DNA from 2 places in the Streptomyces sp. NPDC087787 genome. Region 2 is predicted to be linked to the other one. Evidence: riboswitches for the same ligand, from Rfam matches in the RefSeq annotation. Region 2 holds a riboswitch; the other holds the start of a gene.
The links. A riboswitch is a leader RNA that binds a small molecule or an ion and turns the genes downstream of it on or off. The one in region 2 is predicted to bind glycine.
Positions count from the first base shown of each region.

Region 1: it holds a riboswitch for glycine, as region 2 does, so the genes downstream of both, gcvP (aminomethyl-transferring glycine dehydrogenase) here and gcvT (glycine cleavage system aminomethyltransferase GcvT) in region 2, are expected to answer to the same signal.

Region 1 covers NZ_JBIUVQ010000013.1:2,233-16,728, reverse strand. Annotated here, with positions in the region: gene modA (molybdate ABC transporter substrate-binding protein) at 1-240, shown strand, start outside; gene modB (molybdate ABC transporter permease subunit) at 237-1,079, shown strand; gene ACIOWN_RS21010 (ABC transporter ATP-binding protein) at 1,126-2,217, shown strand; gene ACIOWN_RS21005 (molybdopterin-binding protein) at 2,276-2,695, shown strand; gene gcvP (aminomethyl-transferring glycine dehydrogenase) at 2,750-5,635, opposite strand; glycine riboswitch at 5,811-5,905, opposite strand; gene ACIOWN_RS20995 (PRC-barrel domain-containing protein) at 6,020-6,403, shown strand; gene ACIOWN_RS20990 (DNA polymerase IV) at 6,313-7,773, opposite strand; gene ACIOWN_RS20985 (MerR family transcriptional regulator) at 7,875-8,558, opposite strand; gene ACIOWN_RS20980 (bifunctional nuclease family protein) at 8,750-9,223, opposite strand; gene ACIOWN_RS20975 (MerR family transcriptional regulator) at 9,304-10,041, opposite strand; gene ACIOWN_RS20970 (FHA domain-containing protein) at 10,059-10,919, opposite strand; gene ACIOWN_RS20965 (DUF881 domain-containing protein) at 11,050-11,919, opposite strand; gene ACIOWN_RS20960 (small basic family protein) at 11,925-12,257, opposite strand; gene ACIOWN_RS20955 (DUF881 domain-containing protein) at 12,254-13,150, opposite strand; gene ACIOWN_RS20950 (mannose-1-phosphate guanyltransferase) at 13,303-14,496, opposite strand, start outside.
Region 2 covers NZ_JBIUVQ010000023.1:70,657-85,152, forward strand. Annotated here, with positions in the region: gene ACIOWN_RS29605 (ABC transporter ATP-binding protein) at 1-788, opposite strand, end outside; gene ACIOWN_RS29610 (ABC transporter ATP-binding protein) at 785-1,879, opposite strand; gene ACIOWN_RS29615 (ABC transporter permease) at 1,876-2,883, opposite strand; gene ACIOWN_RS29620 (ABC transporter substrate-binding protein) at 2,955-4,724, opposite strand; gene ACIOWN_RS29625 (ABC transporter permease) at 4,760-5,758, opposite strand; gene ACIOWN_RS29630 (enhanced serine sensitivity protein SseB C-terminal domain-containing protein) at 6,543-7,322, opposite strand; gene ACIOWN_RS29635 (enhanced serine sensitivity protein SseB) at 7,572-8,363, opposite strand; glycine riboswitch at 8,524-8,620, shown strand; gene gcvT (glycine cleavage system aminomethyltransferase GcvT) at 8,779-9,906, shown strand; gene gcvH (glycine cleavage system protein GcvH) at 10,017-10,394, shown strand; gene glyA (serine hydroxymethyltransferase) at 10,412-11,674, shown strand; gene ACIOWN_RS29655 (L-serine ammonia-lyase) at 11,776-13,143, shown strand; partial or broken gene ACIOWN_RS29660 (DNA-binding protein) at 13,208-13,375, shown strand; gene ACIOWN_RS29665 (hypothetical protein) at 13,404-14,496, opposite strand, start outside.

The sequences.
Region 1 (14,496 bases), on a different contig from region 2:
CTGACGAAGGTCGAGCTGAAGGAGGCCGACGCCGCCCTCGTCTACAAGACCGATGTGAAGGCCGCCGCCGACCGGGTCCGGGGCGTGGAGTTCCCGGAGTCGGCCGAGGCCGTCAACGACTACCCGATCGCCCTGCTCAAGAACGCGCCGAACGCCGCCGCGGCCAAGGCGTTCATCGAGCTGGTGACGTCGGCCGACGGCCAGAAGGTCCTGGCCGGGGCCGGGTTCCTGAAGCCGTGACCGGGATCGACGAGGCCCGCGTCGCGCCCCGGAAGAGCGGGTCGCGGCGCGGCCGCGCGCTCGGTGGCGCGCCGCTGCCTCTGCTTGTCCCCGCCCTGGTCGGCCTGGCCTTCCTGCTGCTGCCGCTGCTCGCGCTGCTGATCCGGGCGCCCTGGCGCAGCCTGCCGGACCAGCTGACCAGCGCCGAGGTGTGGCAGGCGCTCCAGTTGTCCCTGGTCAGCGCCACCGCCGCCACCGCCGTGAGCCTGGTGCTCGGCGTTCCGCTGGCCTGGCTGCTGGCCCGTACGGACTTCCCCGGACGCGGATTCGTCCGGGCCCTGGTCACGCTGCCGCTCGTGCTGCCGCCGGTCGTGGGCGGTGTGGCCCTGCTGCTGGCCCTGGGGCGCAACGGCGTCGTCGGGCAGTGGCTGGACTCCTGGTTCGGGATCACACTGCCGTTCACCACGGCCGGGGTGGTGGTCGCGGAGGCGTTCGTGGCCATGCCGTTCCTCGTGATCAGCGTCGAGGGCACACTGCGGGCCGCCGACCCGCGCTACGAGGAGGCGGCCACCACGCTGGGCGCCTCACGCTTCACCGCGTTCCGCCGGGTCACCCTGCCGCTGATCGCGCCGGGCATCGCCGCGGGTGCCGTGCTCGCCTGGGCGCGGGCGCTCGGCGAGTTCGGCGCGACGATCACCTTCGCCGGCAACTTTCCCGGCCGTACGCAGACCATGCCGCTGGCCGTCTACCTGGCCCTGCAGAACGATCCGGCGGCGGCGATCTCCCTGAGCCTGGTGCTGCTCGCGGTGTCGATCACCGTACTGGCGGGTCTGCGGGACCGTTGGATGACGGCCTCGTGATGACGCCGCCGCTCCCGGCCCACCCCGTATCCAGGACGTTCATCTCATGACCGACATCGACCGGACTCCGGCCGGCGTGCGTGCCGGGGGCGCGAGGGGCGAGGGCCTGGACGCCCGCCTCGTCGTCGAGCGCGGCGCCTTCCGCCTCGACGTCGCGCTCACCGCCGCCCCGGGCGACGTGGTGGCGCTGCTCGGCCCGAACGGCGCCGGGAAGACGACGGCGCTGCGCGCCCTGGCGGGCCTGGTGCCGCTCACCGGCGGCCATCTGCGGCTGGACGGCGCCGGGCTGGACCGCACGCCGCCCGAGTCACGCCCGGTCGGTGTGGTCTTCCAGGACTACCTGCTGTTCCCGCACCTGTCGGCCCTGGACAACGTGGCCTTCGGGCCGCGCTGCCGGGGCGCGTCCAAGGCCGAGGCCCGCGCGCACGCCTCGCGGTGGCTGGACCGGATGGGACTGGCCGGCCACGCCGGGGCCAAGCCCCGCCGTCTCTCCGGCGGCCAGGCACAGCGCGTGGCCCTGGCCCGCGCCCTGGCCACCGGGCCCCGGCTGCTGCTGCTCGACGAACCGCTCGCCGCGCTCGACGCCCGCACCCGCTTGGAGGTCCGCGCCCAGCTCCGCCGGCACCTCGCCGAGTTCGAGGCCGTCGCCGTCCTGGTCACCCATGACCCGCTGGACGCGATGGTGCTGGCCGACCGGCTGGTCGTCGTCGAGCACGGCCGTGTCGTCCAGGAGGGCACCCCGCCGGAGATCGCCCGCCGTCCGCGCACCGACTACGTCGCACAACTGGTGGGCCTGAACCTCTACCGCGGTGAGGCGGAGGGCCACACCGTCCGTCTGGCGTCCGGGCCCGCCGTCTCCATCATGGAGACGCTGTCGGGAGCGGTCTTCGTGGCTTTCCCGCCGAGTGCGGTCACTCTCCACCGGGACCGCCCCTCGGGCTCCAGCGCGCGCAACCTGTGGCAGTGCGAGGTCGCCGGCCTGGAGACCCACGGCGACCAGATCCGCGCCGACCTGACCGGCGGACTCGCCCTCACCGCGGACCTGACCACGGTCGCGGCCGCCGAACTGGATCTGCACCCGGGCGCGACGGTCTGGGCGACCGTCAAGGCGACGCAGACCCACGCCTACCCGGCTTGAGGCACCGGCCGCCCTACGGTGGGTGATCAGCACGTCCCCCACCCCGCGAGGCACCCCCATGAGCCTGAGCATGCGCAACCAGTTGCCCGGAACGGTCACCTCGGTCACCCCCGACGAGGCGATGGCCCTCGTACACGTACGCCTGGACGGAGGCGGCCGGCTCACGTCCGCGATCACCCGTGACGCCGTCGAGGACCTGCGGCTGAGCGAGGGCACCACCGTGCTCGCCCTGGTGAAGTCGACGGAGGTGTCCCTGGCCACCGGGCCGGTGGAGGGCCTGTCCATCCGCAACCGGCTGCCGGGCACCGTCAGCCGGATCACCCTCGGCGCGGCCATGGCGTCCGTCCAGGTCGGCGTGGCCGGCGGCGAGCTGACCGCCGCGATCACCAGGGACGCCGTTGCGGACCTCGGCCTGGCGCAGGGCACGCACGTCACCGCCCTGATCAAGTCGACCGAGGTCGCCCTGGCCACCGTGTGACGGCACGGCGAGGGCTCCCGCCCGGGTCGGACGGGAGCCCTGTGAGCCGCTCGCTCAGTCCTCGTACGCGTCCAGCGGCGGGCAGGAGCAGACGAGGTTGCGGTCGCCGAAGGCCTGGTCGATGCGGCGCACCGGCGGCCAGTACTTGTCGGCCACCGAGACCCCGGCCGGGAAGACGGCCTCCTCACGGGTGTAGCCGTGCTCCCACTCCCCGCCGAGCGCGGCGGCGGTGTGCGGGGCGCCGCGCAGCGGGTTGTCGTCCTCGGCCCACTGTCCGGCACCGACCTTCTCGATCTCGGCGCGGATCGCGATCATCGCATCGCAGAACCGGTCCAGCTCGGCCAGGTCCTCCGACTCGGTCGGCTCGATCATCAGCGTGCCGGCCACCGGGAACGACATCGTCGGCGCGTGGAAGCCGTAGTCGATCAGCCGCTTGGCCACGTCGTCCACGGTCACGCCGGTCGCCTTGGTCAGCGGGCGCAGGTCGATGATGCACTCGTGGGCGACCAGGCCGCCGGGGCCGGTGTAGAGCACCGGGTAGTGCGGCTCGAGGCGCTTGGCGACGTAGTTGGCGCTGAGCACGGCGACCTGCGTGGCCCGCTTGAGGCCCTCGCCGCCCATCAGGCGGACGTAGGCCCAGGAGATCGGCAGGATGCCGGCCGAGCCCCACGGCGCGGCCGAGATCGGGCCGACCCCGGTCTCCGGGCCGGCGCCGGGCTGCAGCGGGTGGTTGGGCAGGTACGGCGCCAGGTGGGAGCGCACACCGACCGGGCCAACGCCGGGACCGCCGCCGCCGTGCGGGATGCAGAACGTCTTGTGCAGGTTCAGGTGGGAGACGTCGCCGCCGAAGTGGCCCGGCTTGGCGAGGCCCACCAGTGCGTTGAGGTTCGCGCCGTCGACGTACACCTGGCCGCCGGCCTCGTGGACCTGCGCGCAGATGTCGGCGACGTGCTCTTCGAACACGCCGTGCGTGGACGGGTAGGTGATCATCAGCACGGCCAGCTGCTCGCGGTGCTGCTCGATCTTCGCCCGCAGGTCGTCGACGTCGATCTCGCCGTCCTCGGCGGTCTTGACGACGACGACCTTCATGCCGGCCATCACGGCGCTGGCGGCGTTGGTGCCGTGCGCGGAGGACGGGATGAGGCAGATGGTGCGCTGATCGTCGCCGTTGGCCCGGTGGTAACCGCGCACCGCGAGCAGACCGGCCAGCTCGCCCTGGGACCCGGCGTTCGGCTGGAGGGAGACCTTGTCGTAGCCGGTGACCTCGGCGAGACGCTCCTCCAGCTCACGGATGAGGGTGAGGTAGCCGTCCGCCTGCTCGGCGGGCACGAACGGGTGCATCTGCCCGAACTCCGGCCAGGTGACCGGCTCCATCTCGGTCGTCGCGTTGAGCTTCATGGTGCACGAGCCCAGCGGGATCATGCCGCGGTCGAGCGCGTAGTCGCGGTCGGCCAGCCGGCGCAGGTAGCGCAGCATCGCGGTCTCGGACCGGTACTGGTGGAAGACGGGGTGGGTGAGGTAGCCGTCGGTGCGCAGCAGCGCCTCGGGCAGCGCGTCCCCGGCGGCCGCGTCCAGCGCCTCGATGTCGCCTCCGACTCCGAAGGCGGCCCACACGGTGCGCAGCCGGTCCCGGACGGTGGTCTCGTCGCAGGCGACCGAGACGTGGTCGGCGTCGACGAGGCGCAGGTTCACGCCGCCCTCGCGGGCCGCGGCGACGACCTCGGCGGCACGCCCCTCGGCCTTGACGGTCAGCGTGTCGAAGTACGCGCCGTGCACGACCTCGAAGCCGCCGGCCCTGAGGCCCTCGGCGAGGACCGTGGCGTAGCGGTGGGTGCGCAGCGCGATGTCCCGCAGGCCCTCGGGGCCGTGGTAGACCGCGTACATGCCGGCCATGACGGCGAGCAGCACCTGGGCGGTGCAGATGTTGCTGGTGGCCTTCTCGCGGCGGATGTGCTGCTCGCGGGTCTGCAGGGCGAGGCGGTAGGCCTTGTTGCCGTCCGCGTCGACGGAGACGCCGACCAGGCGGCCGGGCAGGCTGCGCGCGAACTTCTCGCGCACCGCCATGTAGCCGGCGTGCGGGCCGCCGAAGCCCATCGGCACACCGAAGCGCTGAGTGGTGCCGACGGCGATGTCCGCGCCGAGCTCGCCGGGCGACTTCAGCAGGGTGAGCGCGAGCAGGTCGGCGGCGACGGTGACCAGAGCGCCCAGCTCGTGCGCCTGGTCGATGACGGGCTTCAGGTCGCGCACGGCGCCGGAGGCGCCCGGGTACTGCAGGAGCACGCCGTTGATCTCGCGCTCGGCGATCTCGGCGGGGATGCCCGCGCCCAGGTCGGCGACGACGACCTCGACACCGGTCGGCTCGGCGCGGGTCCGGATGACCGCGATGGTCTGCGGCAGCGCGTCCGCGTCGACGAGGAACAGGCCCTTCTTGTTCCTGCCCATGCGCCGGGAGAGCGACATGGCCTCGGCGGCGGCGGTGCCCTCGTCGAGCAGGGACGCGCCGGAGGTCGGCAGACCGGTCAGGTCGGCGACCACGGTCTGGAAGTTCAGCAGCGCCTCGAGGCGGCCCTGGGAGATCTCCGGCTGGTAGGGCGTGTAGGCCGTGTACCAGGCCGGGTTCTCCATGACGTTGCGCAGGATGACCGGCGGGGTGAAGGTCCCGTAGTAGCCGAGTCCGATCATCGAGCCGAGGACCTGGTTGCGGTCGGCGAGGGAGCGCAGCTCGGCCAGCACCTCGGCCTCGGTGCGCGCGCCGGGCAGGTCGAGCGCGTCGGCGTTCTTGATCACATCGGGCACCGCGGCGGCGGTGAGCTCGTCGAGCGAGCCGTAGCCGACCTGCGCGAGCATCTTGGCCCGCGCCTCCGGGTCGGGCCCGATGTGGCGCTGTTCGAAGGGGATGCCCTGTTCGAGCTCGGAGAGCGGAATGCGCTGGGCGGTCATTGCGGAGGCCTCCTGGTCTGACACGACCTTCGAGGGACACCACGGCACGGGTGCCCCGACGGCCTCCCCCTCTGTCATCTCAACCTGAGAGTTTCACCGGGCCGCCCGAGGGCCCCGGTTTTCACCGTCGGTGAGAGCGGAAGACGTCGAAATCCGCTCTGCTTTCCAGAGTGACCTCGTCCGTGCGGTACGTGGGCCTGAGAGATTCCGGGGAGGATTTGCTCCTTCGGCGCCCCCGGTGGTGCCGGAGGGCTCTCCCGCACGGGGTCAGCAGCCGTTGCCCAGCGTACCAGCGGGGCAGCCGCACGGGCCTTCGAGTGGCCGCCCCGCCGAATGTGCTCTTTTGTAGTGCTTACGGATGAGTTGCGACCACGTGGAGGGACAGTGCAGACGGAGATCGATCCGCGCAACCTGATCGGCCGCAAGGCGCTCGACCGCAACGGCCACAAGATCGGCACGGTGGACGAGGTCTACCTCGATGACGCCACCGGAGTACCGGAGTGGGCGGCGATACGCACCGGCCTGTTCTCCCGGGACGCCTTCGTCCCCCTGGAACCCAGCGAACTGGTCGAGGGCACCCTGCGCGTCCCCTTCGACCGCACACTGATCAAGGAGGCACCCGACTTCGGCGTGGGCCGCCATCTGTCCCCCGAGCAGGAACTGCAGCTCTACCACCACTACGGCCTCGACGTGGCCCCTCCCCCGGCCGTCCCGGACCACCACTTCGGCAAGCTGGCGGGCTCCGGCTCGGGCCCGGACGAGAGCTGAGCCGGAGGAACCGCGGGCACCAGAGGCAGGGGTTCGGCCGGTTCCAGGTCCGGGTCGTCCAGAGGGAACGTGCGGACCCGGCCCGGCGCGGAGCCGGGGGTCTCGAAGCGGACGGTGACGCGGCCGAGACCGCTGCCCTGCACCCATCCGTGTCCGTACTCGGCGTGCCGCACGTCGTGGCCCGCCGGCAACCGCCGCTCGGTGGGCGCCGGCTGCTGCTCGACGGGTTCCTCGGGCCGCTCCTCGGCCGGGCCGCGACCCGCCGCCCCCTCGGCCTGCGCGCCCGCCGCCTGCGCGCCCGCCGCCTGCGCGAACAGGTCCTCCTGGGTGTAGTCGGCGAGTCCGGACACACCCACGCCGAGCAGCCGCACGCCGCCGGTGGTGTCCACGGAGTCCAGCAGCCGGGCGGCCGCCTCCCGTATCACCGCGGGGTCGTCGGTGGGCCCGCGCAGGGTCTCGGAGCGGGTCAGGGTGGAGAAGTCGTAGCGGCGTACCTTCAGCACGATGGTGCGCCCCGACAGACCGGCCCCGCGCAGCCGCCCCACGCAGCGGTCGGCGAGCCGCTGCACCTCCAGGGCGACCCGGACGCGGTCGTGGATGTCCACGTCGTAGGTGTCCTCGACGGACACCGACTTCGCCTCGCGCTCGGCGACGACGGGACGCTCGTCGTGGGCCAGCGCCATCGCGTACAGCGCGTGCCCGTGCGCTTTGCCGAGCAGCCGTACGAGCTCGTCCTCCCCAGCCTCGGCGATCTCCTCGACGGTGTGGATCCCGGCGCGCCGCAGATGGTCGCCGGTGGCCGGGCCGACGCCCGGCAGGGTCCGCACGGACAGCGGACCGAGCAGGGCCCGCTCGGTGCCGGGCTCGATGAGCACCAGCCCGTCGGGCTTGGCCAGCTCGGAGCCGATCTTGGCGAGCATCTTGGAGGCGGCCAGCCCCACGGATCCCGTGAGCCCCGTGACCGCCCGGATGTCTGCGCGCAGCCTCGTCCCCGCCAGGCGGGCGGATTCCGCGTCCCAGGCGGCTCCCCCGGCCTCCAGGTCCACGAACGCCTCGTCCAGGCTCAGCGGCTCCACCAGCGGCGACAGCGTCCGCAGCAGGCCCATCACCCGCTCGCTGATGGAGCGGTAGAACGCGAAGCGCGGCACGAGGTACGCGGCGTTCGGTGCCAGCCGCCGCGCCTGGGCCATCGGCATCGCGGAGTGGACACCGAGGACCCGCGCCTCGTACGACGCGGTGGCCACCACCCCGCGCGGTCCCAGCCCGCCCACGACCACGGCCTTCCCGCGCAGGCTCGGCTTGGACGCCTGCTCCGCGGAGGCGAAGAAGGCGTCCATGTCGAGATGGAGGATCGTGGGTGCGGTTCTCACATCTACGATGCTGCACCACGCCACTGACAACGCCCCGGTGGGTCGGGCCGGGTCAGCGGCGGTTCAGTGGCCAGATCGCCCGCGTCGGCCCGAGGGACGGCTCAGACGGCCCGATTGCGCCGCCGTGCCAGCTCGTCGCGCGGGTTCGGCCCCACGAGCGTCTCCCCGGTGTCGATCCGCTCACCGTGCAGCTGCGACAGCGCGCTCTCCACATCGCGCCACACCACGCCGATGGCGATGCCGAAGATTCCCTGGCCGCCCTGGAGCAGGGCGTGCACCTCGTCGGGCGACGTGCACTCGTAGACCGTGGCACCGTCGCTCATCAGCGTCATCCGCTCCAGGTCACGGAACCCGCACTCGCGCAGGTGCTGGACGGCGGTACGGATGTTCTGCAGCGACACTCCCGTGTCGAGGAACCGCTTGACGATCTTCAGGACGACGACGTCGCGGAAGCTGTAGAGGCGCTGGGTGCCTGATCCGTGAGCGGGCCGCACGCTGGGCTCGACCAGCCCGGTGCGCGCCCAGTAGTCCAGTTGCCGGTACGTGATACCGGCGGCCGCGCAGGCCGTCGGACCGCGGTAGCCGATCTGCTCGGTCGCCATGACCGCCGCCCCTCCGCTGCTCGGCACCGCCGTCGGTCGCTGCGGAGCACGACCGGCCACGCCATCGAGAGGGGGATACCCCCCGCTCGGTCGGATCCGAGAGCCCGGGGGAGGGTACGGACCGCTTCCCCCGGCGTTGCGTCCGGGGGCACCCCCAGCCGTACCGTCGCCGCTGCTTCTCACGCCGACCTCCGTCCTTGACCTGCCTCCTCGACGGTAGGCAGTCACCAGGGGTGCGTCAACGATCGCCACACTCGGCACGCCGAGTGATAATCACCCTAAGAGTGGTTTCGCGTACCCCGTCGCCGGGAAAGGCTATCCGAATGCTCCGGAGGGAGGGCGCGGGGCGGTCTCCCGTGGCTCATTCGGACGCTTCACTGGCTGCTGGTTCCGAAGTCCTCCGGCGAGATCTGGTCGAGGAACTCGCGGAACTTCTCCACCTCGTCCTCCTGCTCGTCCGGGATCGCGATCCCCGCGTCGTCCAGCACCGTGTCACTGCCGAAGATCGGCGTCCCGGTGCGCAGGGCCAGCGCTATGGCGTCGGACGGCCGGGCGCTCACCTCGACACCGCTGGCGAACACCAGCTCGGCGTAGAAGACGCCTTCACGCAGGTCCGTGATGCGCACTTCCGTGAGTTCCTGGCCGACCGCCTCCAGCACGTCCTTGAACAGGTCGTGGGTCAGCGGTCGCGCGGGAGCCATGCCCTGCTGGGCGAAGGCGATCGCCGTCGCCTCCCCCGGCCCGATCCAGATGGGGAGGTAGCGGTCGCCTCCCACTTCACGCAGGAGCACGATCGGTTGGTTGGAGGGCATCTCGACCCGGACACCTACGACATCGAGCTCGTTCACACAGCAACCCTAGGCGGTGCCCGGGACGTTTGGGTAGTCGGGCCGGGCATGGGAGGAGGATCCGGCCCTCTCCGGCCCGCTCACGGGAGCCGCAACCCGAGCGCCGTCTGGACGAGTACCGCGTGCAGCCGCACCGTGAGCTCGGCGAGCTCCTTGGCGCGGGCCTCCGCGTGCGCCCTGGTCTGCGGGTTGCGGTGCCGCTTGAGCGGCGCCACCACCTGGTCGACGAGCCCGGCCTCCCGGTCGGCGGCCGCCTTCATCACCCGCAGATGCCGGGGCTCGATCCCGAAACGCCCCAGCTCGGACACGAGCGAGGCCACGGTCACCGCCTCGGCGCCGTAGGCACCGTCCGCGGGCGGAGTGAGCAGCCCGTACGACTCCCACTCCTGGAGCTCCCCCTCCTCGATGCCCACGGCGGCGAGCAGCTCGGCCCGCCCGATCCGGACTCCAGCCGGCGCCTCGGCCGGCGGCGGCACGGATCCGCCCTCCCGCTGCCGGCCGACCGCCGGCAGATGGACCGCCTCGCCGCGCTCCATCGCGTCCAGGTACTCGCGGATCACCTTCAACGGCAGGTAGTGGTCACGCTGCATCCGCAGGACCAGGGCCAGCCGCTCGACGTCGCCGGTGCTGAACTTGCGGTACCCCGAGGGGGTGCGGCGCGGCTCGACGAGGCCCTCCGACTCCAGGAAGCGGATCTTGGAGACGGTGACCTCGGGAAACTCGCCGCGCAGCGCGTTCAGCACCGCGCCGATGCTCTTCAGCCCACTGTCCGTGGCGGCGGTGCCGTTCCCGGCACCGCCGCTCGGTGATTGACGCATGGACCTTCCCTGACAGGTCAGACGCCCTGCCGGCTCGAGTAGAAGACCAGCCGGTACTTGCCGATCTGCACCTCGTCGCCGTTGGACAGAGCGACCTGGTCGATCGGCTCCCGGTTGACGTACGTGCCGTTCAGACTGCCGACGTCGGCCACCGTGAACGAACCGTCCGGGCTGCGGCGGAACTCGACGTGGCGACGCGAGACCGTCACGTCGTCCAGGAAGATGTCACTCTGCGGGTGACGCCCGGCCGTGGTCAGCTCGCCGTCCAGGAGGAAGCGGCTGCCGGAGTTCGGTCCTCGGCGCACCACCAGCAGGGCCGAGCCCAGCGGGAGCGCGTCGACGGCCGCCTGTGCCTCCGGAGACAGCATCGGCGTCTGGCCGGTGGCCTCGGCGTCGTAGGCCTCAAGACCGGAGATGGAGATCGTCGAGGTCGTCTCCGACGAGCGCTCCGGCGTCGCGCCGGGCCGCAGCGGCGCGCCGCAGTTCGAACAGAAGCGGCTGTTCTCCGCGTTGCGGTTACCGCACCTCGAGCACACCAGGACGGACATGGACGGATCCTCCTGCCGCGGCTGCCCCGCAGGGGCATCGGACGCGTACGGGCCGGCCGCAAACCCTCCAGCCGTACCTGAGGTTGACGGTTCCCCGAAACCTATGCCGCCCGACTGGGCAGGGTCAACCGACGGCGCGCCCTGACCGGCCACCTGGTCCCTGAACAGCGGACGCTGGCCCTCGGCGTCGGGCTGTGCGCGATGACGGGCCGTCGCGCTCTCGCCGCCCTCTCGCGCACTCTTGCCGAACAACTTCGCAAACAACTTCACGGGCGATTCCCCTTGACCGAAACAGACCCGCCCGTGGGGCAGGACGAACCCTGACTGCATACACCGGTCGACCCGGACATCCTCACAACGTCCGTATCCACCAGACAGTTTCCACCACGCACCACCCAATCGGTGCGCCGACCCCCCGCAACCTCATGCCCCTGCCGGACGACCGCCATGCACCGCCGGTTCACCGCGAGGACGACCGAGCGTAGTCAGGCGCCTTCACCGCCCGCAAGGCGTCCACGACGATCTTGTCCGAACGGTCGATGGTCACCGTGGCCTGCTCCTTCTCCAGGGTCTGCACCACGCCTCCAGGAATGTTGAGCGCCGGTTCGAGGTCCTGCGGCTTGCCGATGACCTTGAAACGATACGGAGTGTTGATCTTGTTCCCGTCGACGTCCACACCCTTGCCGGAATCGGTCAGATAGGTGTTCGCGACCACCCGTACACCGTTCACCTCGATCGCCTCCGCACCGGCCGCGCGCAGCTCCTGTATAGCGTCGAGCAGCATGTGCGGCCTGACCGTTCCCTTCGTGTCCTCGATCGTGATCGTGATGCCGGGTCCCTGCGCGGCCACCGTGCCCGCGAGGATGCCGAGTTGCTTCTCCTTCTCGGCCGTCTGCCTGCGGGCCTCCTCGGCCTGGTCCGAGCTGTTCTCCAGCTCCTGGCGCTGCTTCTCCAGACCCTGCTTCTCATCCTCAAGACGCTGAGTCCGGTCGTCCAGTTCATCGAGGATGCGGACGAGATCCTCCTGCCGGGCGCCGCGGAGCGCGTTGTCGCCGCTGCTGTTGGACGCGACCTGGACCGCGAGTCCGAAGCCGAGGCCGAACAGCAGCAGGGCGACGACGAGTTGGGCCCGGGTGAAGCGCGGCGGCCACAGCCCCTGGGCCAGCCGCTGGCGACCGGTCAGCGCGGGCTCGGAACTCTCCTCGGCGCCCGGGTCCTCACCGGCGGCCGTCCGCGCCGGCACTTCCTCGGGCAGCTCCTGGCGCAGCCGCTGCTGCTCGGGCAGGGTGTCGTGCTGCCCGTTCCCGGGCTGTTCGTCCTGGTTGCTCATCACTCTCACGCCCGGAACACGTGCCGTCGGATCGCCGCGGCGTTGGAGAAGATGCGGATACCGAGGACGACCACCACACCCGTGGACAGCTGGGCACCCACGCCCAGCTTGTCGCCCAGGAAGACGATCAGCGCCGCCACGACCACATTGGACAGGAACGACACGACGAAGACCTTGTCGTCGAAGATGCCGTCCAGCATGGCCCGCAGACCGCCGAAGACGGCGTCCAGCGCCGCGACGACGGCGATCGGCAGATAAGGCTCGACGACCGCCGGAACCTCCGGCCGGACCAACAGGCCGGCCACCACTCCCACGACGAGGCCCAGTACGGCGATCACGATGTGCCCTTCTCAGTGCTCGGCTGTGCTGTACGTACGATCACACTCGGTGCGGCCGCCAGCCGGAGGTCGCTCTCCACGGAGATGCCGCCCCGGATGCCGTAGTTGTCCTTCAGGGCCTGGAGGTACAGCCCGTCGGGGCTGTCCTGGAACCGGTCGCTCAGCCGTTTCCCGTCCCCCACGGCGAGCACCGTGTACGGCGGCACCAATGGCTTGTTGTCGACCAGTATCGCGGCACCCGCGGCCCTGATCGCCGACAGGGCCGTCAGCCGCTGCCCGTTGATGGAGACGGCCTCGGCACCCGACTGCCACAGCCCGTTCACCACCCGCTGCATGTCCCGGTCACGCACCCGGCCCGTGTCGGAGAACCCTGACGTCCCCCGCGGACCACCGCCGCCGCTCGTGCCGGCCTCCTTGGCGTCGTCCACCACGAGCCGCACACCGGGGCCGTGCACCTCGCCGGCGCCCGCCAGCATGCTCACCAGGTCGGCCTGCGGGTTGCCGCCGGTGTCGCGGAGCGCCTGGCGCTGCCGGGCGCCCACGTCGTCGCGCAACTTGTCGACGGTCACCTCGAGCGCGTCGGCCGCCGCGGTCTCCCTGTCGATGCGGTCGATCAGCTCCTGGCGCTCCTTGGCGACGACCGGGGCCGCCACACGCGCCTGGGCCGCTCCCAGGGTCACCACGAGCGCGGCCAGCACCAGCCCGCCCGCCAGGCCGAACTTCGCCCGCACGGTTTTCGGCATGCCGCTCTCGCCCGCGGCCTTCTTCCGGGCGGCGGCCTCGGCGTAACCGTCGTCGAGGCTGTGGTCCATGACGTTGGTGATCAACGACATGGAGGCGTCCGGTCGGGAGGGCCGCACGGGGTTGCTCCGAATGGGGGGATGCTGCGGCATGCCGCACATCGTCGCACGACGTGGCCGTGACCTCCGAATGGACCCACCGGCGTGCCGGACAGGCGCCCTTGGAGGTCACTTGTCCGGCACGCGCGCGTGCTGTCCGTTTTACCGGCCGCGGCCCTGCTCCAGCGGCCGGTCCACCTGCTGTTCTACCGGCCGGCGCTGTCCACGACCGCCGCCCACTCGTCCAGCAGCGCCTGGGCGGAGGCGTCGTCGGGCCCCTCGGCCCACAGATGGGTGACGGCCTCGGCCGGGTCGGGCAGGACCATCACCCAGCGGCCGTCGGTCTCCACGACCCGCACCCCGTCCGTGGTGTCCACGAAGCGGTCTCCGGCCGCCTCGACGACCCGGCGCATCACCAGGCCCTTCACGGCCCACGGCGTCGCCAGATCGCGCTTGAGGACGTGGGCGCGCGGGATCCGGGCGTCGATCTGGCTCAGGGTGAGCTGGGTGCGCGCGACCAGCCCGATGAGCCGTACGAACGCCGCCGTCCCGTCGTAGACACTGCTGAACTCCGGGACGATGAATCCACCCTTGCCGTCGCCGCCGAAGATCGTCCCCTCCTCGCCGCCGACCCGGGTGAGGTCGTCGGGAGAGGTCGTCGTCCACTCCACCTGCGTACCGTGGTAGGCGGCCACCTGCTCGGCGATCCGCGTGGTCGTGACGGGCAGCGCCACCCGGCCGCTGCGCCGCTCGGCGGCGATGAGGTCGAGCATCACCAGCAACGCCCGGTCGTCCTCGATGATGCGGCCCCGCTCGTCGACGAGCGACAGCCGCTCGCCCACCGGGTCGAACCGCACACCGAACGCGGCGCCGGAGGAGGCCACTATCTCCCCGAGCCGGACCAGACCCGCGCGCCGCATGTCGGCGGTCTCCGTCGGACGAGCCTCGTTCAGCCCCGGGTTGATCGTGAGCGAGTCCACACCGAGCTTGCCGAGCAGGCTGGGCAGCACAAGCCCGGCGCTGCCGTTCGAGGCGTCCACGACGACCTTGAGGCCCGACTCGGCGATCCCGGTGGTGTCGACGTTGCGCAGCAGCGAACCGGTGTACGAGTCGAAGACGCTGGACGGGAAGTACAGGTCACCGATCTCGCCCGGGAACGCACGCCGGTACTCCTGGCGCGCGAAGACCCGGTCCAGCTTGCGCTGGCTGCCCTGCGACAGGTCGGCGCCCTGTCCGTCGAAGAACATGATGTCGACCGAATCGGGCACCCCGGGCGTGGTCCGGATCATGATGCCGCCGGCGCTGCCCCGCGCGGTCTGCTGCCGGGCAACCGGCAGCGGCACGTTCTCCAGGTCCCGTACGTCGATGGCGCTGGCCTGGAGGGCCGAGATCACCGCCCG
Region 2 (14,496 bases):
GCCTTGGTGTACGGGTGCATCGGCGCCTGGTACAGCGAGGTGCGGTCGGCGAGTTCGACGATCTTGCCGAGGTACATCACCGCGATCCGGTCCGAGACGTGCCGGACGACCGAGAGGTCGTGCGCGATGATCACGTAGGTCAGGCCCAGCTCCTCCTGGAGGTCGTCCATGAGGTTGACCACCTGGGCCTGGATGGAGACGTCCAGGGCGGAGACCGGCTCGTCCGCCACCACCAGCTTCGGCTTGAGCGCGAGCGCCCGGGCGATGCCGATGCGCTGGCGCTGGCCGCCGGAGAACTCGTGCGGGTAGCGGTTGAAGTGCTCGGGGCTGAGGCCGACCAGCTCCAGCAGCCGCTGGACCTCCTTCTTCACCCCGCCCTCGGGCTCCACGCCCTGGAGCCGGAAGGGCGCCGAGACGATCGAGCCGATGGTGTGGCGGGGGTTCAGGGAGCCGTACGGGTCCTGGAAGATCATCTGGATGTCGCGGCGCAGCGGGCGCATCTTCCCGGCGTTCAGCCGCGTGATGTCCTGGCCCTCGAAGGTGATCGTGCCGCCGGTCGGGTCCTGGAGGCGGGTGATGACCCGGCCCATGGTCGACTTGCCGCAGCCCGACTCGCCGACGACGCCCAGGGTCTCGCCCTTGCGCACCTCGAAGTCGATGCCGTCGACGGCCTTGACCGCGCCGACCTGCCGCTGCAGGATCCCCTTCTTGATGGGGAAGTGCTTGGTCAGGCCCTCGACCTTGAGCAGCACCCCGTCGGCGGCGTCCGTCTTCTTCGTCTCACTCACAGCTTCGGCGCAATCTCTTCGGTCCAGATCCGCGTACGGTCCTCAGCCGAGAGGTGGCAGGCGGACCAGTGTCCGGTGTCCACCAGCTCCAGCTCCGGACGCACCGTGCGGCTGACGTTCCCCTTGGGGATGTCCGCGTACGGGCACCGCGGGTGGAAGGCACAACCGGACGGGACGTTGATGAGGCTCGGTGGCTGGCCCTTGACCGGGATGAGCCGCTCGGAGGTCTCGCGGTCGATGCGCGGCATCGAGCCGAGCAGCCCCCAGGTGTACGGGTGCTGCGGCCGCTCGAAGATCTCGTCGACCGGGCCGCGCTCCACGCACCGGCCGCCGTACATCACCAGCACGTCGTCGGCGATCTCGGCGACCACGCCGAGATCGTGCGTGATGATGATGACCGCGGAGCCGAACTCCTTCTGCAGGTCGCGGATCAGGTCGAGGATCTGCGCCTGGACGGTGACGTCGAGCGCGGTGGTCGGCTCGTCCGCGATGAGCAGTTCGGGGTTGTTGACCAGCGCCATGGCGATCATGGCGCGCTGGCGCATACCGCCGGAGAACTCGTGCGGGTAGCCGTCGACACGCTTGTGCGGCTCGGGGATGCCGACCCGGTCGAGCATCTCGATGGCCCGGGTGCGGGCGACCTTCTTGCTCACCTTGTGGTGCACCCGGTAGGCCTCGACGATCTGGTCGCCGACCTTGTAGTACGGGTGCATCGCGGACAGCGGGTCCTGGAAGATCATCGCCATCTCCCGGCCGCGGAGCTTGCGCACCTCGTCCGGGTCGGCGTTGACCAGTTCCTTGCCGTCCAGCCAGATCTCTCCGGACATCTGGACGTTCTTGCCGCGGGCGCCGAGCCGGTGCAGGCCCATGATCGCGAGCGAGGTGACCGACTTGCCGGAGCCGGACTCGCCGACGACGGAGAGCGTCTTGCCCTTCTCCAGCTTGAAGTTCAGTCCGTCGACGGACTTGACCAGGCCGTCGTCGGTGGGGAAGTGCACCTTCAGGTCGCGGACCTCGAGGAAGGCCGTCGGGGCCTTGGCGGTGGCGGCCGGCTCGCCCACGGCGGCGCCGGTCTTGGAGAGTTCGGTCATGAGAGCCTCACCCGCGGGTCGGCGGCGGCGTACAGCAGGTCCACCAGAAGATTTGCGATCACGACGAAGAACGCGGCGAGCATGGTCACGCCGAGGATCTTGGGCAGGTCGTTGTCGGTGATGCCCTGCACCGCGTACTGGCCGACTCCGTGCAGCGAGAACACGGTCTCCGTGATCAGCGCACCGCCGAGCAGCAGGCCGATGTCCATGCCGAAGACGGTGATGATCGGGGTGAGCGCGGCCCGCAGCCCGTGCCGGACCACGACCGTGCTCTCGCCCAGGCCCTTGGCCCGGGCGGTGCGGATGAAGTCCTCGTTCATCGTCTCCAGCATGCCCGAGCGGGTGAGCCGCGCGTAGATGGCGGAGTAGAGCAGTGCCAGGGAACACCACGCGGGGAAGAGCGTGTTGGCCCACTGGGCGGGGTTCTCGGTGAACGGGACGTAGGTGCGTCCGAAGATCGGCCACTGGTAGGTGAAGAGCAGGATCGCCAGGTTGCCCGTGAAGAACATGGGCAGGGAGACACCGGCGAGCGCGACACCCATGAAGGTGCGGTCGAAGATGGAACGCGGCTTGAGGGCGGAGATGACACCGACCGTCACGCCGGAGAGCAGCCACAGGATGGCCGCACCCGAGGCCAGTGAGAGCGTCACCGGCATACGGGAGGTCAGCTCGGGCCAGACCGCCTCGTGGGTCTTGAAGGAGTAGCCGAAGCACGGCGCGTCGCAGTGCACCGAGGTGGGGCCCAGGTCATAGGTGGCGCCGGCCACGATCCCCTTGATGAAGTGCCAGTACTGGACGTAAAGGGGCTGGTCCAGACCGAGGTTGTGCTTGACCGCGATGATGTCGGCCTTGGAGGGGCTCTTGCCGATGTACTGCTGCGCAAGCTGGTCAGCGGTCTGACCGGCGAGCCGCGGCAGCAGGAAGAAGATGGCGAAGGTGACCGCGGAGACGACCAGCAGCAGGATCACTGCTGCGAACGTCCGGCGGAGGATGTACGAGATCACGGGGCCGGCGCCGGTGCCCGCGGGCTGCGAAGCCCGCGGGCACCAATGCCTTCACCTGCCTTCCGGGGCTGCTACTTCGTGGTGCCGATGTTGAGGTAGTCGTACTGACCGCTCCAGGCCGCCGAGGAAACCAGGTTCGTGGCGTTCTGCGGGCGGGCCAGCAGGACCTTGAAGTAGGTCAGCGGGACGATCACGGCGTCGTCCATGGTCTTCTTGTCGATCTGCGCGTACAGGCTGTTGCGCTCGGTGTCGTCCTGCGTCGCGATCGCCTTGGACAGCAGGCTGTTGACTTCCTTGCTGTCGTACTGCGACAGGTTGGTGTTACCGGACTGGCTGATGGCCTCGCCGTTCAGGATCTGCTGCAGGAAGCCGTAGCCGGAAGGCCAGTCGGCACCCCACTGCATCATCATCAGACCGATGTTCTGCTTCTTCGTGACCTTCGGGACACCCGCGTAGTCGGTGAAGTACTTGCCCGACGGGTACTGCTTGAGGGTGGCCTTGATGCCGACCTTCTGCAGGGAGTTGATGATCGCCGTGGCGGCGTCGATCTCCTGCTGGCGGTCGGAGCGCGCCGAGATGTTCGTCGTGATCGACGTCTTGCCGCAGGCCTTCAGCTGCTCCTTGGCCTTGGCGACGTCACCCTTGTTGTCCGGGGTCGCGTAGACGTCCGACTTCTCGTAGCCGGTGATGTCCGGCGGCAGGACGGTGGAGGCGATCTCACCACGGATCGGGCCGCCCTCGGCGGTCTGCACCGAGGCCTTGTCGATCGCGTACTGCACGGCCTTGCGGCACTCGACCTTGTCGAACGGCGCGACCTTGGTGTTGATCGCCATGTAGACCAGGCGGCCACCGAAGGTGTTGTCCGTGTTGGCCCGCTTCTTCGGGTCGCTGAGAAGCTGCGCCTGGGTCGAGGCCTGGACACCCGTGCCGACGAGGTCGATCGCGTCGCCCGCGAGGACGTCCTTGTCGATCGTCTCCGGGTTGACCTTCATGTTGACGACGATCTTGTCCGGCAGCTGCGTGCGCAGCGGGTCCGTCTTCGGGTCCCACTTCTCGTTGCGCACGAGGGTGACCTGCTTGCCCTCGGAGTAGCTCTCGAACTTGTACGAGCCCGAGGACACGATGTTCTTGACGTAGTCGACGCCCTTGTCCTTGGCCTGAGGCACCGGAGCGGTCTCCGGGGCGGCGACCAGGTAGTCGAACTCCTGGAAGGCCTGCTTCAGGTGGAAGACGATGGTGGTGTCGTCCGGCGTCTCGATGGAGGACAGGCCCTTGGCGCTCTTGTCCTTGTAGGGGCCCTTGTACTTGTCGCCGCCCGCGAGGAGCTGCTGGAAGTAGTTGGGGCCGAGCGAGAGCACGTCACGCGCGAAGTTGGAACGCTCGACGGCGTACTTGACGTCCTTCGTCGTGATCGGCGTGCCGTCCTCGTACGTCAGACCCGGACGGATCTTGTACGTCCAGGTCTTGCCGCCGTCGCTCGGGGTGCCCTTGCCCTCGGCCAGGTCCGGAACCAGGGTGTTGCCCTCGGTGCCGGCGCCGGGCTTGAAGGTCATCAGCGGGCGGGCCCACAGCCGGCTGAGGTTGTACATGTACGCGTAGTACGTGTTGCCCGGGTCGAACGAGTCCGGGACGTCGGACATCTCGTAGGTAAGGGTGCCGCCCTTCTTGCTGGAGGCGTTGACGACCCCCTTGGTCGCGGCGTCGGCCCCAGCCGATTTGGTGCCCTTTTCGTTCTTGTTGTCATCGGCCTTGCTACAACCTGCGACAAGCAGGCTGACGGAGCCGATGGCCGCAATCGCGGCCAGCGCTGACCTTCGCATGATGGGCGGGTTCCCCTCCATTGTACGGAAACTTGTTGTGCTCTCGGCAGCTGGCGTCAGCGGCTGCGTGGGTCGAGAGCGTCGCGGAGACCGTCGCCGAGCAGGTTGAACGCCAGGACGGTCACGAAGATGGCGAGCCCGGGCACGATCATGTACTGAGGATCGACCTCGTAGAACGTGACCGCCTCCCGGAGCATGCCGCCCCAGGAAGCCTGCGGGGGCTGGATGCCGACGCCGAGGAAGCTGAGGGAGGCCTCGAAGAGGATGTTGGTCGGGATCAGCAGCGTCGAGTAGACGATGATCGGGCCGACCAGGTTGGGCATCAGTTCACGGAACAGGATGTACGGGCCCTTGGCCCCCATCCCCCGGGAGGCGTCCACGAACTCACGCTCGCGCAGGGCGAGCGTCTGGCCGCGGACGATCCGGCCCAGGTAGGGCCAGTTGAAGAAGCCGATGATGAAGATCAGCACGCTGAGGTGCAGCGGCAGTCCGGTGAGGCCGAACGCGCCGCCCTGCAGGGTGGCGGAGATGGCGATCGCGAACAGCAGCAGCGGGAAGGCGAGGAAGGTGTCCATCAGACGGCTGATGATCGTGTCGACGCGGCCGCCGTAGTAGCCGGCCACGACGCCCATGACCGCCCCGATGACGTTGGACAGGATCGTCGCGCCGAACGCGACCACCAGCGACACCCAGGATCCCTCGAGGATGCGGGTGGCGATGTCACGGCCGAACTTCGGGTCCACGCCCAGCGGGTGGTCCGCGCTCATGCCGCCCCAGGCGCCGTTGGGCAGCGAGGTGTTGGGGTCGATCAGATCCTGGTTGAACGCGTTGGGGTCGAGCCCGAACACGGCCTGGATGGGACGCGAGAGGATCGCGAGCAGGACCAGCAGGAGCACGATGACACCACCGGTGACCGCGACCTTGTCCTTCTTGAACCGGGTCCAGGCGATCTGTCCGAGGGAACGGCCCTCGATCCGCCGCTTGTCGGCACCGGTGAGCACAGCCTCCGGCTGCGTCTCGGTTGCCGCCCCGGTGGTCTCGATCGGTGCGGTCACAGTGACCTGACCCCTCTCGCCGGTGGTTGACCGGCCTTTTCTCCGCCGCTGTGGACGGCTTTGGTTCGATTGCCTGCCGCGCGACGGCGGCAGATGGATGCGGCACAACTGTCCGGCGGATCCCCCGATTGGTTCGATCACAGGACCGAAGGCTCTGCATCCGCGAGGCGAGTCTTCAACGGGCCGGCGATCACTCGCCAGGGCTGACCGTGAATGGATGCGCAAACGTGATGCGGGTTGGGGGTTTCCGTTATCCGGACACAGGGTAGCGCCTCTCGAACGTCCTCTGCTCCACCCAACTGGCCGGATCACGGCTCCACTTGGCCCCTGCCCAGCGGTCGCAAACCAGACGAACAGCGCTTTCTCATCCTGTACCGCCGAGCCGCAAACGCCCTGCTCAGAGCCTTCCGCAAGGCCTTTTGCGCGCAGGGAGCGCGGCCCGTTCCGGCAGGAGACGCGGTGCCGGTGAACCGGCGTTCCGGTACGGTCCGCGCGGGCCGTCGAGAGCGAGACGCGGCTCCGTCACCAGGCGTCTCCACAGGCGAGCCGCCGCCCCGGCGGCCGGACTTCCCGCCGCTTCACGACCGGGTCCCGAGGAGGCATGACGGCCGCGAACCGTGACCTGGGGCCGGTGTTCCCCCGGACAGGCGGCGCGCCTGGTCTCCCGACGTGCTCAGCATGGCGTGATACATCCACTCGCCGCGGAACGCGCGATGTCACGGGCGGCGTCGACGGCCGGTGTCCGGTTCGATCTTCCGCCCGGACCGCCGGCCGGTGAACACGCTCAGTAGGCCCACTGGTCCGGACGGGGATACCCAGCCGCCGGGGACGCGTGGCCCTCACGGTCGTAGAACGGGCGGGAGTTGGCGCGCAGCCACATCGCGACCGGGTCGTACTCGTCGGACATCGCGACCGTCGACACCGGCAGCCCGTCGGGGACGGCGCCGATGGACTGCTGCATCATGACCCGCACCGAGTCGACGGCCGGCGGCGAGGTGTCGTACACGTCGAGCCCGATGGCGAGGTACGGCGCTCCGAGCGCGGGCTGCACCCAGGCGCGGCGCAGCGAGCGCAGGGCCGGGGTGCGTTGGGCGTTCTGGGTGAGCAGGCCGTAGAACTGCGCTGCCTCGACGGCGGGTTCGGACAGGCTGAGCGGGCCCGCGGGCTGACGGTCCAGGCCGGCGGCGATGCGGCGCAGGTCCAGCCAGGGGACTCCGACGCCGCCGCCCGGGGCGTGCGGGTTCAGCCAGAGGCCGTAGTGGTCGGGGTAGAGGGTGCGGGCCACGTCGAGGCCGTCCACGACCTCGTACGAGCGGTTCCAGCCGCTGGCCGACAGCTCCTGGGCGGAGGTCACGCAGGGGGCGTAGCCGTGCCCGTCGACCTCCATGTGGCCGTACTGGGCGTCGGGGGAACCGGCCTGACCGTGCCACAGCAGCATCCAGACCTGGCCGGAGGACGGGGTCGCCAGGGCGCGCAGCAGCGCCTCGTAGGCGTCGTAACGCCCGGGCGTCACCTGGCGCAGCGTCTGCTCGACCTGCCCGGCCGTGATGCCGCTGGCGCTCACTTGTACCGCCCCTCCATACAACCGACGTTTCGACCGAGCCGTGGGTCCGGGTCCTGTCGTCATCTTCCCGTCGTCCGCCCGGAGGGCGGGCCTCGCGGCGTCAGGTGCGTGCTCTCGGCGTGCATGACGTCGCGGGGCAGGCGGGACTTTCGCAACAGGCCCTAGCTTAAGCCGCCGTCCGGCGGCCGGGGACTCGCCGTGCGCCGCCGATCGCGGATCGTGTGCGCCCGGCCCCGTCCCGGGCCGGACTCAGTGGGCGTGCTGGTAGAACGGGCGGACGTTCTCCCTCATCCAGTCCGCCACCGGATCCTGGGCCACGTCCAGCAGGACCAGGTTGACCGGCCACTTGGCCGGGTTGCCCGCCAGGGCGCGGCCCAGGGCCTCCAGGGGGGCGGCCTGCGGGTCGCCGTCCCACTGGGACAGTTCGACGCCCACGAACATGACCGGGTCGTCCGTCTCGACGGCGGCCAGGCAGCGGCGGGCGGTGCTGACCACACCGGTCGCGGCGAACTCGACGCCGGCGGCGGCGAGGAAGTCCACCGGGTCGTCCTGCCAGTCGGGCTCGAAGAGGCGGACGCGGCCGCCGCTCGACGGGCCGTCCAGGGAGGTGCGCCCCGCCCGGCACAGTTCGGCCACGGCGGCCGGCGGCAGCGGGAGGCCGACCACGCCGTCCGGGTTGAGCGCGATGCCGGCCTGCGGGGGCAGTCCGCGCGCGAACTCGACGGCGGGCGCGACGGTGTACGCCATGTGCGGGCCCACGGCCTGGCGGAACTGCTCCTCGGAGCTGAAGACCGGCACGTACGCCTGGCCGTCGATGTCCAGCGTGGGCAGGTCGAGCGGGCCGCTGTGCGGACCGCCGCCGTTGGGCAGGGGCACCCAGAGGAAGCTGCGGCCGAGCGCCTCGAGGATGCGGCCGCCGGCGGACGGTACGCCGAGGGAGGCGGACAGCACCTCCTCCAGCTCGTTGCCGGGCCATCCGCCGTGCGGATGGGAGTGCGCCTGTGCCGGAAGGTCTGCGGAGAAGTCCGCCGGGAAGTCCATCTGCTACCGCCTGCTGTGAACCACTGCTGTGGCCGAAAGGTTATCGGTTATTCGCAGGACGTAACCGTGTACCTACTGCCACAGGACGGTCACAGATGCCGACCTGCCGCGAAGCGGGCCGGGCGTGCAATGATGTCCGCGCAACTGCATATCGGCCGCTTGAATCCGCGCGGGAGAGTCCCCAGCCGTCTCGCTGGGGCGCCGAAGGAGCAAGTACCTCCCTTGAATCTCTCAGGCACCGTTACCGCGCGGGCGAGGCACATCTGAAAAGCGGGCCGCTGGCGCAGTGGCTCCACCCAAGGTGCAAGCCGTGCTCCGTCCGTCCGACGGCGGTCATGGCGAACCTCTCAGGTTCCGATGACAGATGGGGAGGACATGGATCCGTCCTCGCCTGTCATGCCTGGGAGACCGCCCGATGAGCAGTACCGAACCCGACCGCCCCCGCCGCACCGCGCTCGACGCGCTGCACCGCTCGCTCGGCGCGACGATGACCGACTTCGCCGGCTGGGACATGCCGCTGCGTTACGGCTCCGAGCGCGACGAGCACATCGCCGTGCGGACGAAGGCCGGCCTCTTCGACCTGTCCCACATGGGCGAGATCACCGTCAGCGGCCCGCAGGCCGTCGCTCTGCTGAACCACGCCCTGGTCGGCAACATCGCCACCGTCGGTCTCGGCCGCGCCCGCTACACCATGATCTGCCAGGCCGACGGCGGCATCCTGGACGACCTGATCGTCTACCGGCTGGGCGAGACCGAGTACATGGTCGTCGCCAACGCCTCCAACGCCCAGGTGGTGCTCGACGCGCTGACCGAGCGGGCGGCCGGCTTCGACGCCGAGGTCCGCGACGACCGGGACAACTACGCGCTGCTCGCCGTGCAGGGTCCCGAGTCCGCGGGCATCCTGAAGTCCCTTACGGACGCCGACCTCGATGGCCTGAAGTACTACGCCGGGCTCCCCGGCACGGTGGCGGGTGTCCCCGCCCTGGTCGCGCGCACCGGCTACACCGGCGAGGACGGCTTCGAGCTGTTCGTGGCGCCGGGCGACGCGGAGAAGCTGTGGCAGGCGCTGACCGAGGCCGGCGCGGACGCCGGTCTCGTGCCCTGCGGTCTGTCCTGCCGGGACACCCTGCGCCTGGAAGCGGGCATGCCGCTGTACGGGCACGAGCTGACGACCTCGCTGACCCCGTTCGACGCTGGCCTCGGCCGGGTGGTCAAGTTCGAGAAGGAGGGCGACTTCGTGGGCCGCGAGGCGCTGCTGGCCGCCGCCGAGCGCGCCGCCGCCGAGCCGCCCCGGGTGCTCGTCGGCCTGGTCGCCGAGGGCCGCCGGGTGCCGCGCGCCGGGTACGCGGTCGTCTCGGGCGGCGAGGTGATCGGCGAGGTCACCTCCGGCGCCCCCTCCCCCACCCTGGGCAAGCCGATCGCCATGGCGTACGTCGACGCCACGCACGCCGCTCCGGGCACGGCCGGTGTCGGCGTGGACATCCGGGGCAACCACGAACCGTACGAGGTCGTGGCGCTGCCCTTCTACAAGCGGCAGAAGTGACACGGCCGTAGCCGCCACGGAGGCGACGTGAGACACGTCACTCCTGGTCACGCACGCCTTTCACACTCCCCATTCATCACCATTGACCCGCGTACAGGAGAATTCTGGCCATGAACAACCCTCAGCATCTGCGCTACAGCAAGGAGCACGAGTGGCTGTCGCCCGTCGAGGACGGCGTGGCGACGGTCGGCATCACGGAGTTCGCGGCCAACGCGCTCGGGGATGTCGTCTACGCCCAGCTCCCGGAGGTCGGCGACACGGTGGCCGCGGGCGAGACCTGCGGTGAGCTGGAGTCGACCAAGTCGGTGTCCGACCTGTACTCCCCCGTCAGCGGTGAGATCACCGAGATCAACGAGGACGTGGTGAGCGACCCGTCGCTGGTGAACTCCGCCCCCTTCGAGGGCGGCTGGCTGTTCAAGGTGCGCCTGGCCGAGGAGCCCGCCGACCTGCTCTCCGCCGACGAGTACGCCGCCGAGACGGCCGGCTGAGAATCGGACACACGCACATGACTGCTCTCAACACTCCCCTGCACGAGCTCGACCCGGACGTGGCCGCCGCGGTCGACGCCGAGCTGCACCGCCAGCAGTCCACGCTGGAGATGATCGCCTCCGAGAACTTCGCCCCGGTGGCGGTCATGGAGGCCCAGGGCTCGGTTCTCACCAACAAGTACGCCGAGGGCTACCCCGGCCGCCGCTACTACGGCGGCTGCGAGCACGTCGACGTGGTCGAGCAGATCGCCATCGACCGCATCAAGGAGCTGTTCGGCGCCGAGCACGCCAACGTGCAGCCGCACTCCGGCGCGCAGGCGAACGCGGCCGCGATGTTCGCGCTGCTCAAGCCCGGCGACACGATCATGGGTCTGAACCTCGCCCACGGCGGGCACCTGACCCACGGCATGAAGATCAACTTCTCCGGCAAGCTCTACGACGTCGTCGCCTACCACGTGGGCGAGGACGGCCTGGTCGACATGGCCGAGGTGGAGCGGCTGGCGAAGGAGTCCAAGCCGAAGCTGATCGTGGCCGGCTGGTCCGCGTACCCGCGGCAGCTGGACTTCGCCGCGTTCCGCCGGATCGCGGACGAGGTCGGCGCGTACCTCATGGTCGACATGGCGCACTTCGCCGGCCTGGTGGCCGCGGGCCTGCACCCGAACCCGGTGCCGCACGCCCACGTGGTCACCACCACCACCCACAAGACGCTGGGCGGCCCGCGCGGCGGTGTGATCCTGTCCACCGCCGAGCTGGCCAAGAAGATCAACTCCGCGGTGTTCCCCGGTCAGCAGGGCGGCCCGCTGGAGCACGTGATCGCCGCCAAGGCGGTGTCCTTCAAGGTCGCCGCGAGCGAGGAGTTCCGCGAGCGTCAGCGTCGTACCTTGGAGGGCGCCCGCATCCTGGCCGAGCGCCTGGTGCAGGACGACGTCCGGGCCGTCGGCGTGGACGTCCTGACCGGCGGCACGGACGTGCACCTGGTCCTGGTCGACCTGCGCGACTCCGAGCTGGACGGGCAGCAGGCCGAGGACCGCCTGCACGAGATCGGGATCACCGTCAACCGCAACGCGATCCCGAACGACCCGCGCCCGCCGATGGTCACCTCGGGCCTCCGGATCGGCACGCCGGCCCTGGCCACCCGCGGTTTCACGGCCGAGGACTTCACCGAGGTCGCGGACGTGATCGCCGAGGCGCTGAAGCCGTCCTACGACGCCGACGCCCTCAAGGCCAGGGTGCTCGCCCTGGCCGGCAAGCACCCGCTGTACCCGGGTCTGAACAAGTAAGTCCCGTTATGAGGAGTGCCGCGTGCGGGCCGGAGACCCCGGCCCGCACGCGGTGCCCCGCCCCTGGCACCCCCAGCACCACCCCGTCTTGAGGAGTCACCGTGGCCATCTCGGTCTTCGACCTGTTCTCGATCGGCATAGGCCCGTCGAGCTCCCACACGGTCGGCCCGATGCGGGCGGCCCGCATGTTCGCCCGCCGGCTGCGCAACGAGGGCCTGCTGGAGCGGGCCGCGTCGGTCCGCGCCGAGCTGTACGGCTCCCTCGGGGCGACGGGCCACGGCCACGGCACGCCGAAGGCGGTGCTGCTCGGTCTTGAGGGCGCCTCGCCGCGTACGGTGGACGTGGAGACGGCCGACGAGCGGGTGGAGACGATCAGGACCTCCGGCCGGCTGAACCTGCTCGGCGAGCACGAGATCGCGTTCTCCTACGACGACGATCTGGTCCTGCACCGCCGCAAGGCGCTCCCCTACCACGCCAACGGCATGACCCTGTGGGCGTACGACACCTCCGGGGCCGAGCTGCTGGCCAAGACGTACTACTCGGTCGGCGGCGGCTTCGTCGTGGACGAGGAGGCGGTGGGCGCGGACCGCATCAAGCTGGACGACACGGTGCTGAAGTACCCCTTCCGCTCGGGCGACGAGCTGCTGCGCCTGACGAAGGAGACGGGCCTGTCGATCTCCTCTCTGATGCTGGAGAACGAGCGGGCCTGGCGCACCGAGGCGGAGATCCGCGAGGGCCTGCTGGAGATCTGGCGGGTGATGCAGGCGTGCGTGGGGCGCGGCCTGGCCCGCGAGGGCATCCTGCCGGGCGGTCTCAAGGTGCGCCGCCGCGCTGCCGTCACCGCCCGCCAGCTGCGCGCCGAGGGCGACGCGACGGCCCGCGCGATGGAGTGGATCACCCTCTACGCGATGGCGGTGAACGAGGAGAACGCGGCCGGCGGCCGGGTGGTCACCGCCCCGACCAACGGCGCGGCCGGCATCATCCCGGCGGTCCTGCACTACTACATCAACTTCATCCCCGGCGCGGACGAGGACGGCGTGGTCCGCTTCCTGCTCGCCGCCGGAGCGATCGGCATGCTCTTCAAGGAGAACGCCTCCATCTCCGGCGCCGAGGTCGGCTGCCAGGGCGAGGTCGGCTCCGCCTGCTCGATGGCGGCGGGCGCCCTGGCCGAGGTCCTGGGCGGCACCCCCGAGCAGGTCGAGAACGCCGCCGAGATCGGCATGGAACACAACCTCGGGCTCACCTGCGACCCCGTGGGCGGCCTCGTCCAGATCCCCTGCATCGAGCGCAACGGCATGGCCGCGGTCAAGGCCGTCACCGCCGCCCGTATGGCCATGCGCGGTGACGGCTCCCACAAGGTCTCCCTCGACAAGGTCATCAAGACCATGAAGGAGACCGGCGCGGACATGTCGGTCAAGTACAAGGAGACGGCCCGCGGCGGGCTCGCGGTGAACATCATCGAGTGCTGAGGATTTAAGGCCCTGACCAGCGCCTTCGTGCCTTTCGGTGCTGTCGGGCACCATCTGCCCGACAGCACCGAAACTCCTCGCCGCAGCCGGCCTCCACGGCCACGAATACGCGCTCGACGCCATCGTCGCCGCCACCGCACTGGCCTCCCCCTCCCCCGTGTCCGTCCTCACGTCGGACCCCGAGGGCCTCCTGATGCTGTGCGGAACCGGCGTACATGTGATCAAGATCTGAGGTCCAGCCCCTGCCGCCGTGCGGGCCGCTACCTCCTGGCGATCAGCCAGACGGCCAGCGCGATCACCGCGAGCGCCACGAGGGAGGCGGCGACGATCTTGCCGGTGCTGTACGGGCGCTCGCCGACCACCTCTCCGGTGCGGGCGTTCACCGTCACCTGCCAGGTCCGCCCGGCGTGCAGGTAGGTCAGGAACCACACCGGGAGCAGCAGCAGCTTGAAGGTGACGTCGGAGTAGTGGGTGTCGACCGACTCGACCCGCTGCTCGTCGCCGCCGATGTCGCTGCGGCAGTCACCCTCGATGACCTCGGCCATCCGCTGTTTGGCCGTCTCCAGGCCCGCCTCGGGCTCGATGTCGTAGCGCACCGTCTGGAAGCCCGCCAGGTACTCCTCCTGGTAGGGCCTGGCCTCCTCCAGCGGCCAGGGCGTGAGCTTGTCGAGCTGCTTGGCGGTGACATGGCCGGTGCCCGGGACCAGGACGTCGTCGAAGTCGCGGGACACCGTTCCGGAGGCCGGGTACCAGCGGGTGTGCCGCACCTGCTCGGTGACCGTGCGGGTCTCGCCGTTCTCGGTGACGGTGCGCGTCACGGTCTCGTAGTAGTACTCACCGCGCCGGCCCCGGTAGTCGGAGACGGTGGCCGCGTCGTACGTCCAGTGGGGCAGGTAGCTGCCCTTGAAGGACTCCGCCTCGGTGACCTTCTTCAGGTCCTTGGGGGCGAACCAGCGCGAGGACGTCCAGGTGCGCAGCGCCTCCCGGGCCCCGTCGCGGTCGAGGCCGAAGGGCACGACGGCCTCGGGGACGACCCGCTCGGTGGCGCCGGCGTCGGCCACCAGGGGCGTGGCGCAGAACTGGCAGCGCACGGAGAGCGTGTCGCTCTCGGTGCGGGCCCCGCAGCCGGGGCAGACGAAGGTGTTCACGGAGCCGGGCCCGGCCTGCGGCTTGGCGGGGAGGGCCGCCAGCTCCTGGATCGGGTGCTCCCGCACCGCGCGCTGCACGGGCACGATGGCCTGCTGGTGCGCGCAGTAGGGGCAGCGCAGCGCGTCGGTCCCCGGGGCGTACTCCACGGTGGCACCGCAGGCCTCGCACGGGTACGAGCGGGCGGCGGTGGCCTGGTCCTCGGTC